DNA from 3 places in the Bradyrhizobium sp. HKCCYLRH1030 genome. Region 1 is predicted to be linked to each of the others. Evidence: predicted binding sites of a transcription regulator. Region 1 holds the regulator's gene; each other region holds the start of a gene.
The links. Region 1 encodes LexA, which represses DNA repair genes until DNA is damaged. Its sites were predicted from a motif close to TGTTCNNNNTGTGTTCNG; they were not measured.

Region 1 (4,147 bases):
ATCTCCGGCGAGCCGCGCGAGACGTTCCTGAAGAAGAACGCCGCCGCACTCCGCGCGCCGCCAACCGGCGCGACTCTCGATATGGCACCAGCCTTCCCGCGCCTCGCGGAGATCGTCGCGCCATCGCTCGTCATCTGGGGGGACTTGGACTTTCCTCACATCCAGCAGCGAAGCAGGCTGCTCGCCGCAACAATGCCGAACGGGTCAGGACATGAGCTGGCCGGAACGGCGCACCTGCCGAGCCTGGAACGTCCGCAGGAGGTCATGCGGTTGATTGCGGACTTTCTCGCGCGATCGTGAGGCAGCGGCCCGGAAACGGCCCACAGCAGACGGTCAGAACGCAGGGAGCGGCCTAGGCCCTTGGCCGCGCCGTGCGCGTTCGGTTAGAAGGCGATTCATTCGATCTGCCGTCTCCGTCCGAAGGAACTCTCATGGCCCTGATGCCGGTGTCTGATGCGTTGTCCGCCGTGCTCGCCGGCGCCGAACCGCTGGCCGAGGAGCAGGTCGGGCTGGACGAAGCGTTTCACCGCATCCTGGCGCGGGACCTCGCGGCGCTGCGGACGCAGCCGCCCGAGGCGATGTCGGCGATGGACGGCTATGCCGTGCGCGCGGCGGACGCCGCCCAGGCCAAGGCGCGGCTGAAGGTCATCGGCGAGGTCGCGGCAGGGCGTCCGTTCGATCGCGTGGTTGGACCCGGCGAGGCGGCGCGGATCTTCACCGGTGGCGTTGTCCCGGAGGGCGCGGACGCGGTGGTGATCCAGGAGGACACGATCGCCGAAGACGGCCACGTCGTGATCACCGAGGCCGCGATCAAGGGCCGGCATATCCGGCCGGCGGGCGTCGACTTTCACCAGGGCATGGTGCTGCTGAAGTCCGGGCGCCGGCTCAGCGACCGCGACCTGTCGCTGGCGGCCAGCATGAATCATCCGGCGCTGCCGGTGCGGCGCCGGCCGAAGGTGGCGCTGCTCGCCACCGGCGACGAGCTGGTGATGCCGGGCTCGACGCCCGGCCCGGGCCAGATCGTCTATTCCAACGGCTACGCCTTGCGGGCGCTGGTGCGCAACGAGGGCGGGACCCCGATCGATCTCGGCATCGCCGCGGATACGATGGAGGCGACGATCGCCGGCATCCGCCGGGCCCGCGAGGCCAAGGCCGACATCCTGATCACGACCGGCGGCGCCTCGGTCGGCGATCACGACCTGGTCAAGCAGGCGCTCGAAGCCGAGGGCGTCGAAATGGCGTTCTGGAAGATTGCGATGCGGCCGGGCAAGCCGATGATGCACGGACGGCTCGGCGACATGAGGGTGATCGGACTGCCCGGCAATCCGGTGTCGTCCTATGTCTGCGCCATCCTGTTCCTGGTGCCGCTGATTCGGCGGCTGCTCGGCCGTGACGAGGCCGTGATGCCGCGCGAGACCGCCCTGCTCGGCCGCGAACTGGGGCCGAACGATTCGCGCGAGGACTATCTGCGGGCGCAGCTCGAAGAGCGCGCCGACGGCACGCTGATCGCCACGCCGGTGACGCAGCAGGATTCGTCGCTGCTCGGGAATCTCGCGCTCTCGCAGGCGGTGGTGATCCGGCCGGCGTTTGCGCCGAAGGCGCCTGCCGGCAGCCCGTGCGAGATCCTGCGCCTGCCGAACTGAGCCGCTTCCCCGGTAAAGCCCGGTCTGTTCATCATATTTTTAGGATTGCGGAACACACATCGAACATATAGTGTTCGTTCATGATTTGTTTTTAGTATGTTGCGGGCGACGCGATGACGGTCCGACTCCAGGGCGCTCTCAGCCGGTTTGTGCGCGAGGCGCAGCTCTTGGACTCGGACGACAACAAACCGGGGACCAGGTCGAGATGCTGACGCGCAAACAGTACGAACTTCTGCGGTTCATCAACGAGCGGCTCAAGGAAGCCGGCGTGCCGCCGTCCTTCGACGAGATGAAGGATGCGCTCGATCTGCGCTCGAAGTCCGGCATTCATCGCCTGATCACGGCGCTTGAGGAGCGCGGCTTCATCCGCCGGCTGCCGAATCGCGCCCGCGCGATCGAGGTGATCAAGCTGCCCGAGCTGTCGCAGGCCGCGGGCAACCGCCGCGGCTTCACCCCATCGGTGATCGAGGGCAATCTCGGCAAGGTGCGCACCAGCACTCCCGCGCTGGACGATGGCGAGCGCCCGGTCGCGGTGCCGGTGATGGGCCGCATCGCCGCCGGTACCCCGATCGAGGCGCTGCAGACCCGCAGCCACACCATCAGCGTGCCTGCCGACATGCTCGGTAACGGCGATCACTACGCGCTCGAGGTACGCGGCGACTCCATGGTCGATGCCGGCATCCTCGACGGCGACATGGCGCTGATCCAGCGCAACGAGACCGCCGACACCGGCGACATCGTGGTGGCGCTGATCGACGATGAGGAAGCGACGTTGAAGCGCTTCCGCCGCCGCGGCGCATCGATCGCGCTGGAGCCGGCCAACACCGCCTACGAGGTACGCATCCTGCCGCCGAACCGGGTGAAGATCCAAGGCAAGCTGGTCGGGCTGTACCGCAAGTACTGATCGCGAATGGGATCGGTCGATCGGCGGCGGGCGCACGCGCTTTCGCCGCCGATCGGAGGCTGCCCAGCAAAATACGTCACGCGCGAATGCACCTCATGATGTGCAGCGCGGCATGCTCAAACGCTTGTGATCGGCCGCGGGCACACGCGATGCAGATCAGCGCAGAATTGCCGCGAAGCGCGCGCTAACATCACCATCGATGTCCACTCTGATAGAGGCCTGCGCCTGTCCGGGGGGAGCGTGGGTCGGCTATCTCTCAACGAGGAGCGATCCGATGTGTGACTACAGCCTCCATGCGGTTGCGTCCCGTCCCGCCAAGGTCGGCGAGACGTTGATCTCGATGACCTTCCGTGGCACCGCCACCCGCGGCTTCGCGCTGGAGAGCGAGCCGACCGTCGCAGTCTGCATGCTGCCCGGCACCGAGTTGGCCTTCGCCGAGGACGTCCGCTACGACAGCCGCTGGCTCTGGACCCGGACGATCCGCGAGCGCGTCGCAAAGTTCAACAGCATCGAGACTCACATTCCCGATCGCCATCACGACGCGATCGAATTCGCCGACGGGCGCCACGTGCTGGTGACCCAGCTCTGCGAGGGTCAGCGCGTCACCGTGCTGCAATTGCCGGTCAGCAAGCAGCCGGCGGAGCGACGCCCGGACATCGCCGAGGACGTGCCGCCTTCGCAGGCCACACCGATTCGCCGCATCAGCATCACCTGAGGGGTCTCCGCATCGGCATTTCTCTCGGTCGTGAGCGAGCTTTCGACCGTGGGAGATTTGGGTTCTGCAAGCGCAAAGTCCTCTCGGGCGAACCGCACGCCCCGGCATCGCATCGGATAGGAACGACATCCCTCGGCCGCCATGATGTGCCGGGGGAGCCTGCCGCCGTGGTCAACAAGATCGATTGGAACAAGGCCGCCGGGATCACCGAGCCCCGGTGCGATATGCTTGTGTTCGGATGGCTGACAGTCACGGCTGACGACATCGCCATCTGGCAACGCTATCCGCGCGCTGCGTTCACGCTGGCCGAAAGCCCCGCGCTGTTCGATGGACCTGGCAACATGGACCTGGCGACACCGAGTATCATCTCGGCACGTTCGAGCTGCCCGGCACTCAGTCTTCCTCGCCCTGCTCCGTCTCCGGCGGCGTCGCGTCCTGAGGCCGCGCGGCCGGCGCGCGCGGCGTCAGCGTCGTGTCGAACTCGCCGGCCTCGGCGGGCGCCGGCCACCATGGGCGGTCAGTGCCGCCGGCGCGCGCCGGCGTGACGGCGAAGCTCCTGCCCCGCCGCACCAGCATCAAGGCGCCCTGCTGCCGCAGCCGCTCGCGATCGATGACGGCCGCCGCGCAGGATGACGGCGCGGCGCGCGCGGTGACGATGAGCGCGGCACGGGCGCAATCATCGGCGAGCGCCTCGGCGCGCAGGGTCAGGGCGGCGATTCGGCCGTCAGCCATTGCCGCCACGCAGCCCGCCTCGTCGCAGGAGACGCCATCGGTGAGCGATGAATCCGCCGGCAGCCGGGCATCGGCGTCGGCCGCGAGCCACTCCTTGGTGGCGAACACGTCCTTGCCGGTGCGCATCACATGCAGGCGCCCGTCACGGCCGCG
Region 2 (4,147 bases), on a different contig from region 1:
AGGGTGAGCAGCGAGATCGCCGCGAGAGATGTGCGATCCCGACCCTCATGCGAACAGGCCATGCATGTACCAGGCGGGCTGCACCGGCGGGCCCTCAGGCTGCTCGAACTCACGGTCATACAACCCGTCGCGATAGAGCCAGAAGCGCAGGCCGTGCTCGTCCTCGACGCGGAAATAATCGCGCGTGAGGCCCTGCCCGTCCGGCCGCCACCATTCCATCGCGATGCGCTCCGGGCCCTCGGCGCGGACCACGGCATGCGCGGCACGGCGCCAGACGAAGCGCGCGGGCGGGCCGTCCGGCACGCCCGCAATGACTTGGATCGCCTCGGGGTGCGCGAACAGCCGCAGAGGTCGCAGCGGCGGCTCGCCCTCGGCGCGCTCCGGCCAGGCGGCAGCAGTGGCGGCGGCGAGATTTTGCTGCGCCGGCAGCGGCAGCGCCACGCGCTCCGGAACATGGGTATCGACCGGCAGATGCACGACCACGCGCTTGCCGCCGATGCGCGCGGCGATGCGGTCGATCAGTGCCGACAGCTCGTCATTGTCGTGGACATGGGCATCGAGATCGCGCTGCTGCTGCACCACGATCTCGCTGCGGCCAGCAGCGAGCCGGATCATGTCGAAGCCGAAGCCGGGATCGAGCGGATCGTTCAGCGCCTCGAGCCGCTCGCGGAACAGCCGGTCGATGATTGCGGCCTCGGTGACCGGCTGGCCGGTGTCGACCGTGATCACGCGCACCATTCCATCGGTGCGGAAGAAGCAGGCCTCCAGCCGCCGCGCGCCCTTACCCTGCTGCGCCATCGCCGCCACCAGCATCGCGGCCAGACGGGAGAGGCTGGCCGCAATCACCGTGTCGGTCGCGACCGGCTCGGCAAAACGCTTGTCGACGATGTAGTCCGGCGGGACCTTGCGCGGGCTGATCGGCGCATCGGCCTCGCCCAGCGCCTGCGCCAGCACGCGGGTGAAGGCGGCGCCGAACCGCGCGGTGATCTCGTTGCGGCCGCGCGCGGCGACGTCACCGATGGTCTTGAGGCCGGCTCGGCGCAGGCCGAGCGTAATGGCCTCGCTGCCGCCGAGGGCGGCCACCGGCAGCGGCGCCACCGCGGCCGCCTCCTCGCCGTCGGGCACGATGCGGCCATGCACCTGGCGGTTCAGTGTACGCGCACAGACGGCGTTGGAGGCGATCGCCGCCGACACAATGAGGCCATGCGCGGTCAGCGCGTCGCAGACCGACTGCATCAGCCTGGCTTCGCCGCCGAACAGATGCACGCAGCCGGTGATGTCGAGCGACAACCCATGCGGCGGGTCGAGCGCCACCAGCGGCGTGAAGCGGTCGCACCAGTCGGCGATGCTCTCCAGCATCTTTGCATCAGCCGCCAAATCGGCTTCGTGCGCGACGAGGTCGGGACAGACCGCGCGGGCATTCGCCAAGGGCTGGTCGAGCGACACACCGTGGCACGCCGCCGCTTCGTCCAGCGAATGGATCAAGAGCGCATTGGCGTCCTTGATGACGACGACCTGCGGCTTGCTCTCAGGCGGAGCGCCTGTGAGTGCCCGCTGTCTTTTGATGCGATCGATGGGCAGGCGCGGCAGCCACAGGCTGAGGATCCGCCGCCGGTTCGTTGAAACGGCATGCATCGGGGGTCCACTCCATGATCCATCGTCCGGTCTGGCCGTGACGGTTGCGAATGAGCTCGACATCGAGGCGCGGCGCGCCCCACGCCATCCACGGGGCAACGAGCGGTGACGGCGCGGTGCGCACGATCCAGCGCGTCTCCGCGGTCGACGGCTCGGGCGCAGCCGCAATGCGCAACATGAGCGCGGTGACGCCGGATTCCTGCGCCGCCAGGGTCAGCTTGCGGCTGGCGACGAGATCGAGCTTTTGCGTCTCCCCCCACACCTCCAGCATCACGCTGCCGAGCGCATCGCAGGCGAGCGCGTCGGCGGCGGTGCGCAAGGCGTGGTCGAGATCGGGCGCGCGCACGATGACGATGCGGCGCGGATCGAGGCCGAGCTCGGCGAGCCCGCTCATCGACAGCGCGCCCATCTCGCGCTCGGCGAAATCCTGCCGGATCCAGATCAGGGGCCGGTGCGCGGCGACACGCGCGGCAAGCCCGCACAGGAAGCCGGTCGCGGCTGCCGCCTGGCGGCCGGTCTCGGCGAACACCTCGTGCAGCGCGCCGGTCGCGAGCCCGCCCTGCAAGGTCGCGTCGGCCTCGTCATGGCCGAGCGCGACCCGGCGCAAATCATGTGCGCCATCTCCCGCCTCGAGACGGGCAATGCGGCCGCGCAGACGCGCGAGCGTATCCATGCGTGCGCCGGTCATCCGTCGCCGCTCCTCTTCAATCCATCGTGCGGGCGCTGCCGTTGTTTCAGTGATCAGGCAGTGAACCCGCGACGACCTTCTTTGTTCATGATACGTTCTAATATAAAGCTAACGCCTTCGAGAGAGTCAATCGGGATTGACCCGGGTGTGATTCAACGAATGGAATCAAAGGGATTCAAAGCCATGGAGCTGTTGCGCAAACTGGAGATCCTGGCCGATGCCGCCAAGTACGACGCGTCCTGCGCCTCCAGCGGTACCGAGATGCGGGATTCCCGCGACGGCAAGGGCCTCGGCTCGACCTCGCCCGGCATGGGCATCTGCCATTCCTATGCGCCGGACGGACGCTGCATCTCGCTGCTCAAGATTTTGCTGACCAATGCCTGCAACTTCGATTGCCTGTATTGCGTCAACCGCGCCTCCTCCAACGTGGCCCGCGCGCGCTTCACGGTCGACGAGGTGGTGAAGCTGACCATCGACTTCTATCGCCGCAACTACATCGAAGGACTGTTCCTGTCGTCGGGCATCATCCGCAGCCCCGACTACACGATGGAGCAGGTTGTGAGCGTCGCGCGCAAATTGCGCGAGGAGCATCGCTTCCGCGGCTACATCCACCTGAAGACGATTCCGGAGGCTGACGAGGCGCTGATCGCCGAGGCCGGCCGCTATGCCGACCGGCTCAGCATCAACATCGAGACGCCGCTGGAGGCGAGCCTGACGACGCTCGCGCCGGAAAAGGACCAGCGCGCCATCCGCCGCACCATGGGCCGTCTCCGGCTCAAGCTCGACGAGACGGCGGAGGCGAAGAAGACGGTGCGCCGGGCCAGGCCGCCGCGCTTCGCGCCGGCCGGCCAGAGCACGCAGATGATCGTCGGCGCCGACGACGCCAACGACCGCGTCATCCTGTCGACCTCGGCCAATCTCTACGGCGCCTACAAGCTCAAGCGCGTCTATTACTCCGCCTTCAGCCCGATCCCCGATGCCAGCCGCGCGCTGCCGCTGCAGGCACCGCCTCTGGTGCGCGAGCACCGGCTGTACCAGGCCGACTGGCTGATGCGGTTCTACGGCTTCGACGCCGACGAGATCGTCGAGGAGAGCGAGGGCATGCTGCCGCTCGACATCGACCCCAAGCTCGCCTGGGCCTTGCGCCACCGCGACCGCTTTCCGCTCGACATCAACAAAGCGAGCCGCGAGGAGCTGTTGCGCGTGCCCGGCTTCGGCACCCGCACCGTCCAGCGCATCCTCGCCACCCGCCGCACCACCACGATCCGGTTTGCGGATCTCGCCCGGCTCAACGTTGTCAGGAACAAGGTCCTGCCGTTCATCGTTCTCTCCGACCACCGGCCACAGCCGTCCCTGCTCGACGGTGCCAGCCTCAGAGCCCGGCTGCGGCCCAAACCGCAGCAGCTGGGATTTGGGTTCTAATTGAACGTCGTGGCGAAGACCGAAGCCAGGAAACAGCCGTCATTCCGGGGCGATACGAAGCATCGAACCCCGGAATGACGCGGCGGATTCGCTCGCAATGACGAGAGAGGTGAAATGCACGTCGTAACCCTCGACAGCGACACTGATTTCGACGGCTGGCGTCAGGCGGCGCGGGCGCTGGCGATGAACGACGTCAAGCCGGCCGACGTCAGCTGGCGCGTCAAGGGCGCAGCGCCCGACCTGTTCGACGATCAGGCCGACACGCAGCTTCCCGAGGTGCCAAAGGGCGCGTTCTCAGTGCCGGCGAGCTTCATGGAGCTCGCCGAGAGCGCGATTCTGCACAATGATCCCAACCGCTTCGCCCTGCTCTACCGGCTGCTGTGGCGTCTGCGGACCAACCAC
Region 3 (4,147 bases), on a different contig from region 1:
CCGGCTCGGTCGCCGCGAGGGCCGTGATCGTGCCGATCAGCACCAGTCCGGCCATCGCAACATAGCCCCACATCCAGGACGACGGACGCGTCAGCCCCGAGTTCTCGAATGCACTGACCACCACCAGTGCGCCGGCGGTCGAGACCAGCATGCCGATGCGGTAGGCGGCGACATACGCCGCCATGCCCGCGGCCTGCTCACTCTCCGGCAGGCTCTCGACGCGGAAGGCGTCGACCACGATGTCCTGGGTCGCCGACATCGCGGCGACCAGCAGCGCGGCCAGCGCCACCATGAACGGCGCGTGCGCCGGATCGGTCAACGCCAGCAGCAGGATGGCGGCGATCAGCAGCAGTTGCGCGAACACCAGCCAGCCGCGCCGCCGCCCGAAGGCGCGCGTCAGCAGCGGCACGTGCAGCGCGTCGACCAGCGGCGCCCAGAGGAATTTCAGCGTGTAGGGCGTGCCGACGAGCGCGAACAACCCGATGGTCCCGAGGTCGACGCCGAGCTCGCGCATCCAGATCTGCAAGGTCGAGCCGGACAGCGCCAGCGGCAGCCCCGACGAAAATCCGAGGAACAGCACCACGAGCACGCGCGGCTGCAGATAGACGGCCATGCTCTCGCGCCAGGTGGGGGCTTTTGGCGCAGCCTCGGGCTTTGCGCCGGTCGCGGTGATGTCGGAAGAAGCCTCAGGTACGGTCATGGGTGGGTGGTAGCAGATTTGCGCAAGAAACGCTCTCCATCTCAGCTGTCATCGTCCGCGAGCCGGGCGATGACAGTCTTGGCAAAATTCAAGCTGCGACAAGGGCGAGCTACCCAATCACTCCCCCGCCTGCGCGCGTCCCGCCAGCGGAAACAAATCCGGCGCGGTGCCTGTAGCTGGCGCGATGCGTGGTGACGCCACCGGCGTGTCCTGTTTGCTGAAGTCGAGCTCCTCGATCCGCGCGGCGCGCTTCTCGATCTTGTCGGCCGAGATGAGGATCTGGCGGATGTCCTCGCCGACATCGCCGAAATGCTTCTGCAGCTTGAGCACGCGCTCGCGCAGGCGGCCGAGATCGTCCCCGAGATGGATCACCTCGTTGCGGATCTGGTCGGCGGCGTCGCGGATGCGTGCGTCCTTCATGATCTGCTGCATGACCTGGATCGCGAGCATCAGCAGCGACGGCGACACCAGCACGACGCGCGCGCGATACGCTTTCTGGATGACGTCGTCGAAGCCATCATGGATCTCGGCATAGACCGATTCCGACGGCACGAACATCAGCGCGGTGTCCTGCGTCTCGCCGACCACCAGATATTTCTCCGCGATGTCGTTGACGTGACGCAGCACGTCGGTACGCAGGCGCTGTGCGGCGGTGCGCTTCTCCTCGTCCGTCTCCGCATCATGCAGCGCGGTCACGGCTTCCAACGGAAACTTGGCGTCGATGCACAGCGGTCGCGCGTCGGGCAGGAACACGACGCAGTCCGGCCGCTTGCCGCTGGCGAGCGTGTACTGGAACGCGTAGCTGCCCTTCGGCAGTCCGTCCTGCACGATCGCCTCCATCCGCGCCTGGCCGAACGCGCCGCGCGACTGCTTGTTGGCGAGGACGTCGCGCAGGGTCGCGACCTGGGTCGTCAGCTCGCTGAGATCACGGTGGGCATTGTCGATGATGCCGAGCCGCTCGTGCAGCACGCGCAGACTATCCATGGTGTGGCGCGTACTCTGCTCCATCGACTGTCCGACGCGATGAGTCACCGCATCGAGCCGCTCGTTGACGCTGCGGGCAAGATCAACCTGCCGGCCGGCGAGCAGCTGCGCCATCGCGTCGACCCGGCCGGAGGCCTCGCTCTGGACGCGGATCATCTCGCTGAACCGATGTTCGATCTCATCGCTGCGCATCGCCTGCTGGGCCGCGAGCTCGGCGCCGCGCCGGCCGGAACGCACCACGGCCGCCACGATCATCACGAGCAGCAGCACCACCAGCAAGCCAAATCCGATCAGCGCATCGCTGGCGCGGACCGGAAGGTCGCCGATCATGATGACGACAGGATTGAGAGACTGGCTGGCGGCGGTCATCACGCCCGTCTATCCGATTCGCACAAGCTCGCGAACGAAGCGAGAACATTTATGGTTAAGGCCGGGTTAAGAATCATGGTTAACGAGGCATTGAAATTCATGGTTAGCGAAGTCTTAACCGCGAGCCATCACATTGACCGCGCCGGTTCCGCGGCTTAAATCGCGCGCCATGTCCCTAAGAGAAATCATCATCCTGCCGGACCGGCAGTTGCGGCTGGTGTCCAAGCCGGTCGAGAAGGTCACGCCGGAGATCCGGCAGCTGGTCGACGACATGTTTCAGACCATGTACGACGCGCCTGGCATCGGGCTCGCAGCGATTCAGGTCGCGCAGCCGCTGCGCGTCATCACCATGGATCTGGCCAAGCCCGACGCGAACGGCGAAGGCAAGCGCGAGCCGCGCGTCTTCATCAATCCGGAGATCGTTGCCAAGTCGGACGAGCTGTCGGTCTACGAGGAAGGCTGCCTGTCGATCCCCGAATATTACGAGGAGGTCGAGCGGCCGGCGCGCGTGCGCGTGCGCTTCACCGATCTCGACGGGCTGGTTCGCGAGGAGGATGCCGAGGGGCTCTACGCCACCTGCATCCAGCATGAGATCGACCATCTCAACGGCGTGCTGTTCATCGACTATCTGTCGAAGCTCAAGCGCGACCGCGTGATGAAGAAGTTCGCCAAGGCCGCCAAGCGCGCCAGCGAGTAACGATCAACTCTCTCCTCCGTCATGCCCGGGCTTGACCCGGGCATCCACGTCGCGCCGCGCGTTACAGGCAGCTCGACGTGGATGACCGGGACAAGCCCGGCCATGACGCGGAGGATTCGGCAATGCAGGATCTTCCACCAGATGCCGCTTCGCCTGATCTTCATGGGCACGCCGGATTTCGCCGTGCCGACCCTGCTCGAACTCGCCGGCCACGGCCACGAGATCGCGGCGGTCTATACGCGCGCGCCCAAACCCGGCGGCCGCCGCGGCCTGGCGCTGGTGCCGACGCCGATCGAGACCGAGGCGCGCCGGCTCGGCATTCCCGTGCTCACGCCGAAGACGCTGAAGACCGAGGACGCGCTGGCTGGGTTCCGCGCCCATGAGGCCGATGCCGCCGTTGTTGTCGCCTATGGCATGATCCTGCCGCAGGCGATTCTCGATGCACCGAAACTCGGCTGCTACAACCTCCACGCCTCGTTGCTGCCACGCTGGCGCGGCGCCGCGCCGATCAACCGTGCCATCATGGCAGGGGACGCTGAAAGCGGCGTGATGGTCATGAAGATGGATGTCGGTCTCGACACCGGCGACGTTGCGATGGCCGAGCGTCTGCCCATCACTGACGCGATGACGGCGTCCGATCTGCACGATCGCCTCTCGCGGATCGGTGCCGACCTGATGGTGCGCGCGATGGCGGCGCTGGAGCGCGGCGGGCTGACGTTGACGAAGCAGGCCGAGGGGGGCGTCACCTACGCTGCCAAGATCGAGAAGGCGGAGGCGCGGATCGATTGGACGAAGCCGGCGCATGCGGTGCTGCGGCACATCCACGGCCTGTCGCCGTTCCCCGGCGCCTGGAGCGAGGTCACGCTCGATGGCGAGGCGGTGCGTTTGAAGTTCCTGCGCTGCGCGCTCGCCAGCGGCGCGGGCGAGCCGGGCGCCGTGCTCGACGAGCAGCTCACCATCGCCTGCGCCGACGGCGCGATCCGCATCACCGAGCTGCAGCGCGCCGGCAAGGGCCCGATGAAGGCCGCGGATTTCCTGCGCGGCACCCCATTGAATCGCGGTGCTCGTTTTTCGTAACGCTGTCATACCCCGCGAAAGCGGGGTATCCAGTACGCCGAGACGTGCATTGTCGCGCCGAGACGTCGGCGAATACTGGATCGTCCGCCTGTGCGGGCGATGACGGCAGCAATAGACCGAATGCCCCGCTACAAGCTCACCATCGAATATGACGGCGCGCCGTTCTGCGGCTGGCAGCTGCAGGAGACCTTGCCGTCGGTGCAGGGCGCGCTCGAAGCGGCGGTGCAGGCGACCTGCGGCGTGCCCACGCGTGTGCACGGCTCGGGCCGCACCGACGCCGGCGTCCACGCTACCGGCCAGGTTGCGCATTGCGACATCGC

Region 2: ACQR1E_RS19150 (putative DNA modification/repair radical SAM protein) is a predicted target of LexA. The motif match lies at 2,406-2,423, and genes of this name have one in related genera.
Region 3: ACQR1E_RS05630 (DNA recombination protein RmuC) is a predicted target of LexA. The motif match lies at 2,084-2,101, and genes of this name have one in related genera.

The regions. Positions count from the first base shown of each region.
Region 1 is NZ_JBNPUY010000001.1:67,167-71,313, reverse strand. Features, by position in the region: gene ACQR1E_RS00285 (alpha/beta fold hydrolase) at 1-300, shown strand, start outside; gene ACQR1E_RS00280 (molybdopterin molybdotransferase MoeA) at 432-1,643, shown strand; gene lexA (transcriptional repressor LexA) at 1,849-2,547, shown strand; gene ACQR1E_RS00270 (hypothetical protein) at 2,822-3,262, shown strand; partial or broken gene ACQR1E_RS00265 (ComEC/Rec2 family competence protein) at 3,656-4,147, opposite strand, start outside.
Region 2 is NZ_JBNPUY010000006.1:163,177-167,323, reverse strand. Features, by position in the region: gene ACQR1E_RS19160 (Y-family DNA polymerase) at 46-1,635, opposite strand; gene ACQR1E_RS19155 (ImuA family protein) at 1,529-2,323, opposite strand; gene ACQR1E_RS19150 (putative DNA modification/repair radical SAM protein) at 2,507-3,745, shown strand; gene ACQR1E_RS19145 (UdgX family uracil-DNA binding protein) at 3,860-4,147, shown strand, end outside.
Region 3 is NZ_JBNPUY010000002.1:41,403-45,549, reverse strand. Features, by position in the region: gene ACQR1E_RS05635 (AmpG family muropeptide MFS transporter) at 1-700, opposite strand, end outside; gene ACQR1E_RS05630 (DNA recombination protein RmuC) at 818-2,053, opposite strand; gene def (peptide deformylase) at 2,223-2,750, shown strand; gene fmt (methionyl-tRNA formyltransferase) at 2,892-3,827, shown strand; gene truA (tRNA pseudouridine(38-40) synthase TruA) at 3,948-4,147, shown strand, end outside.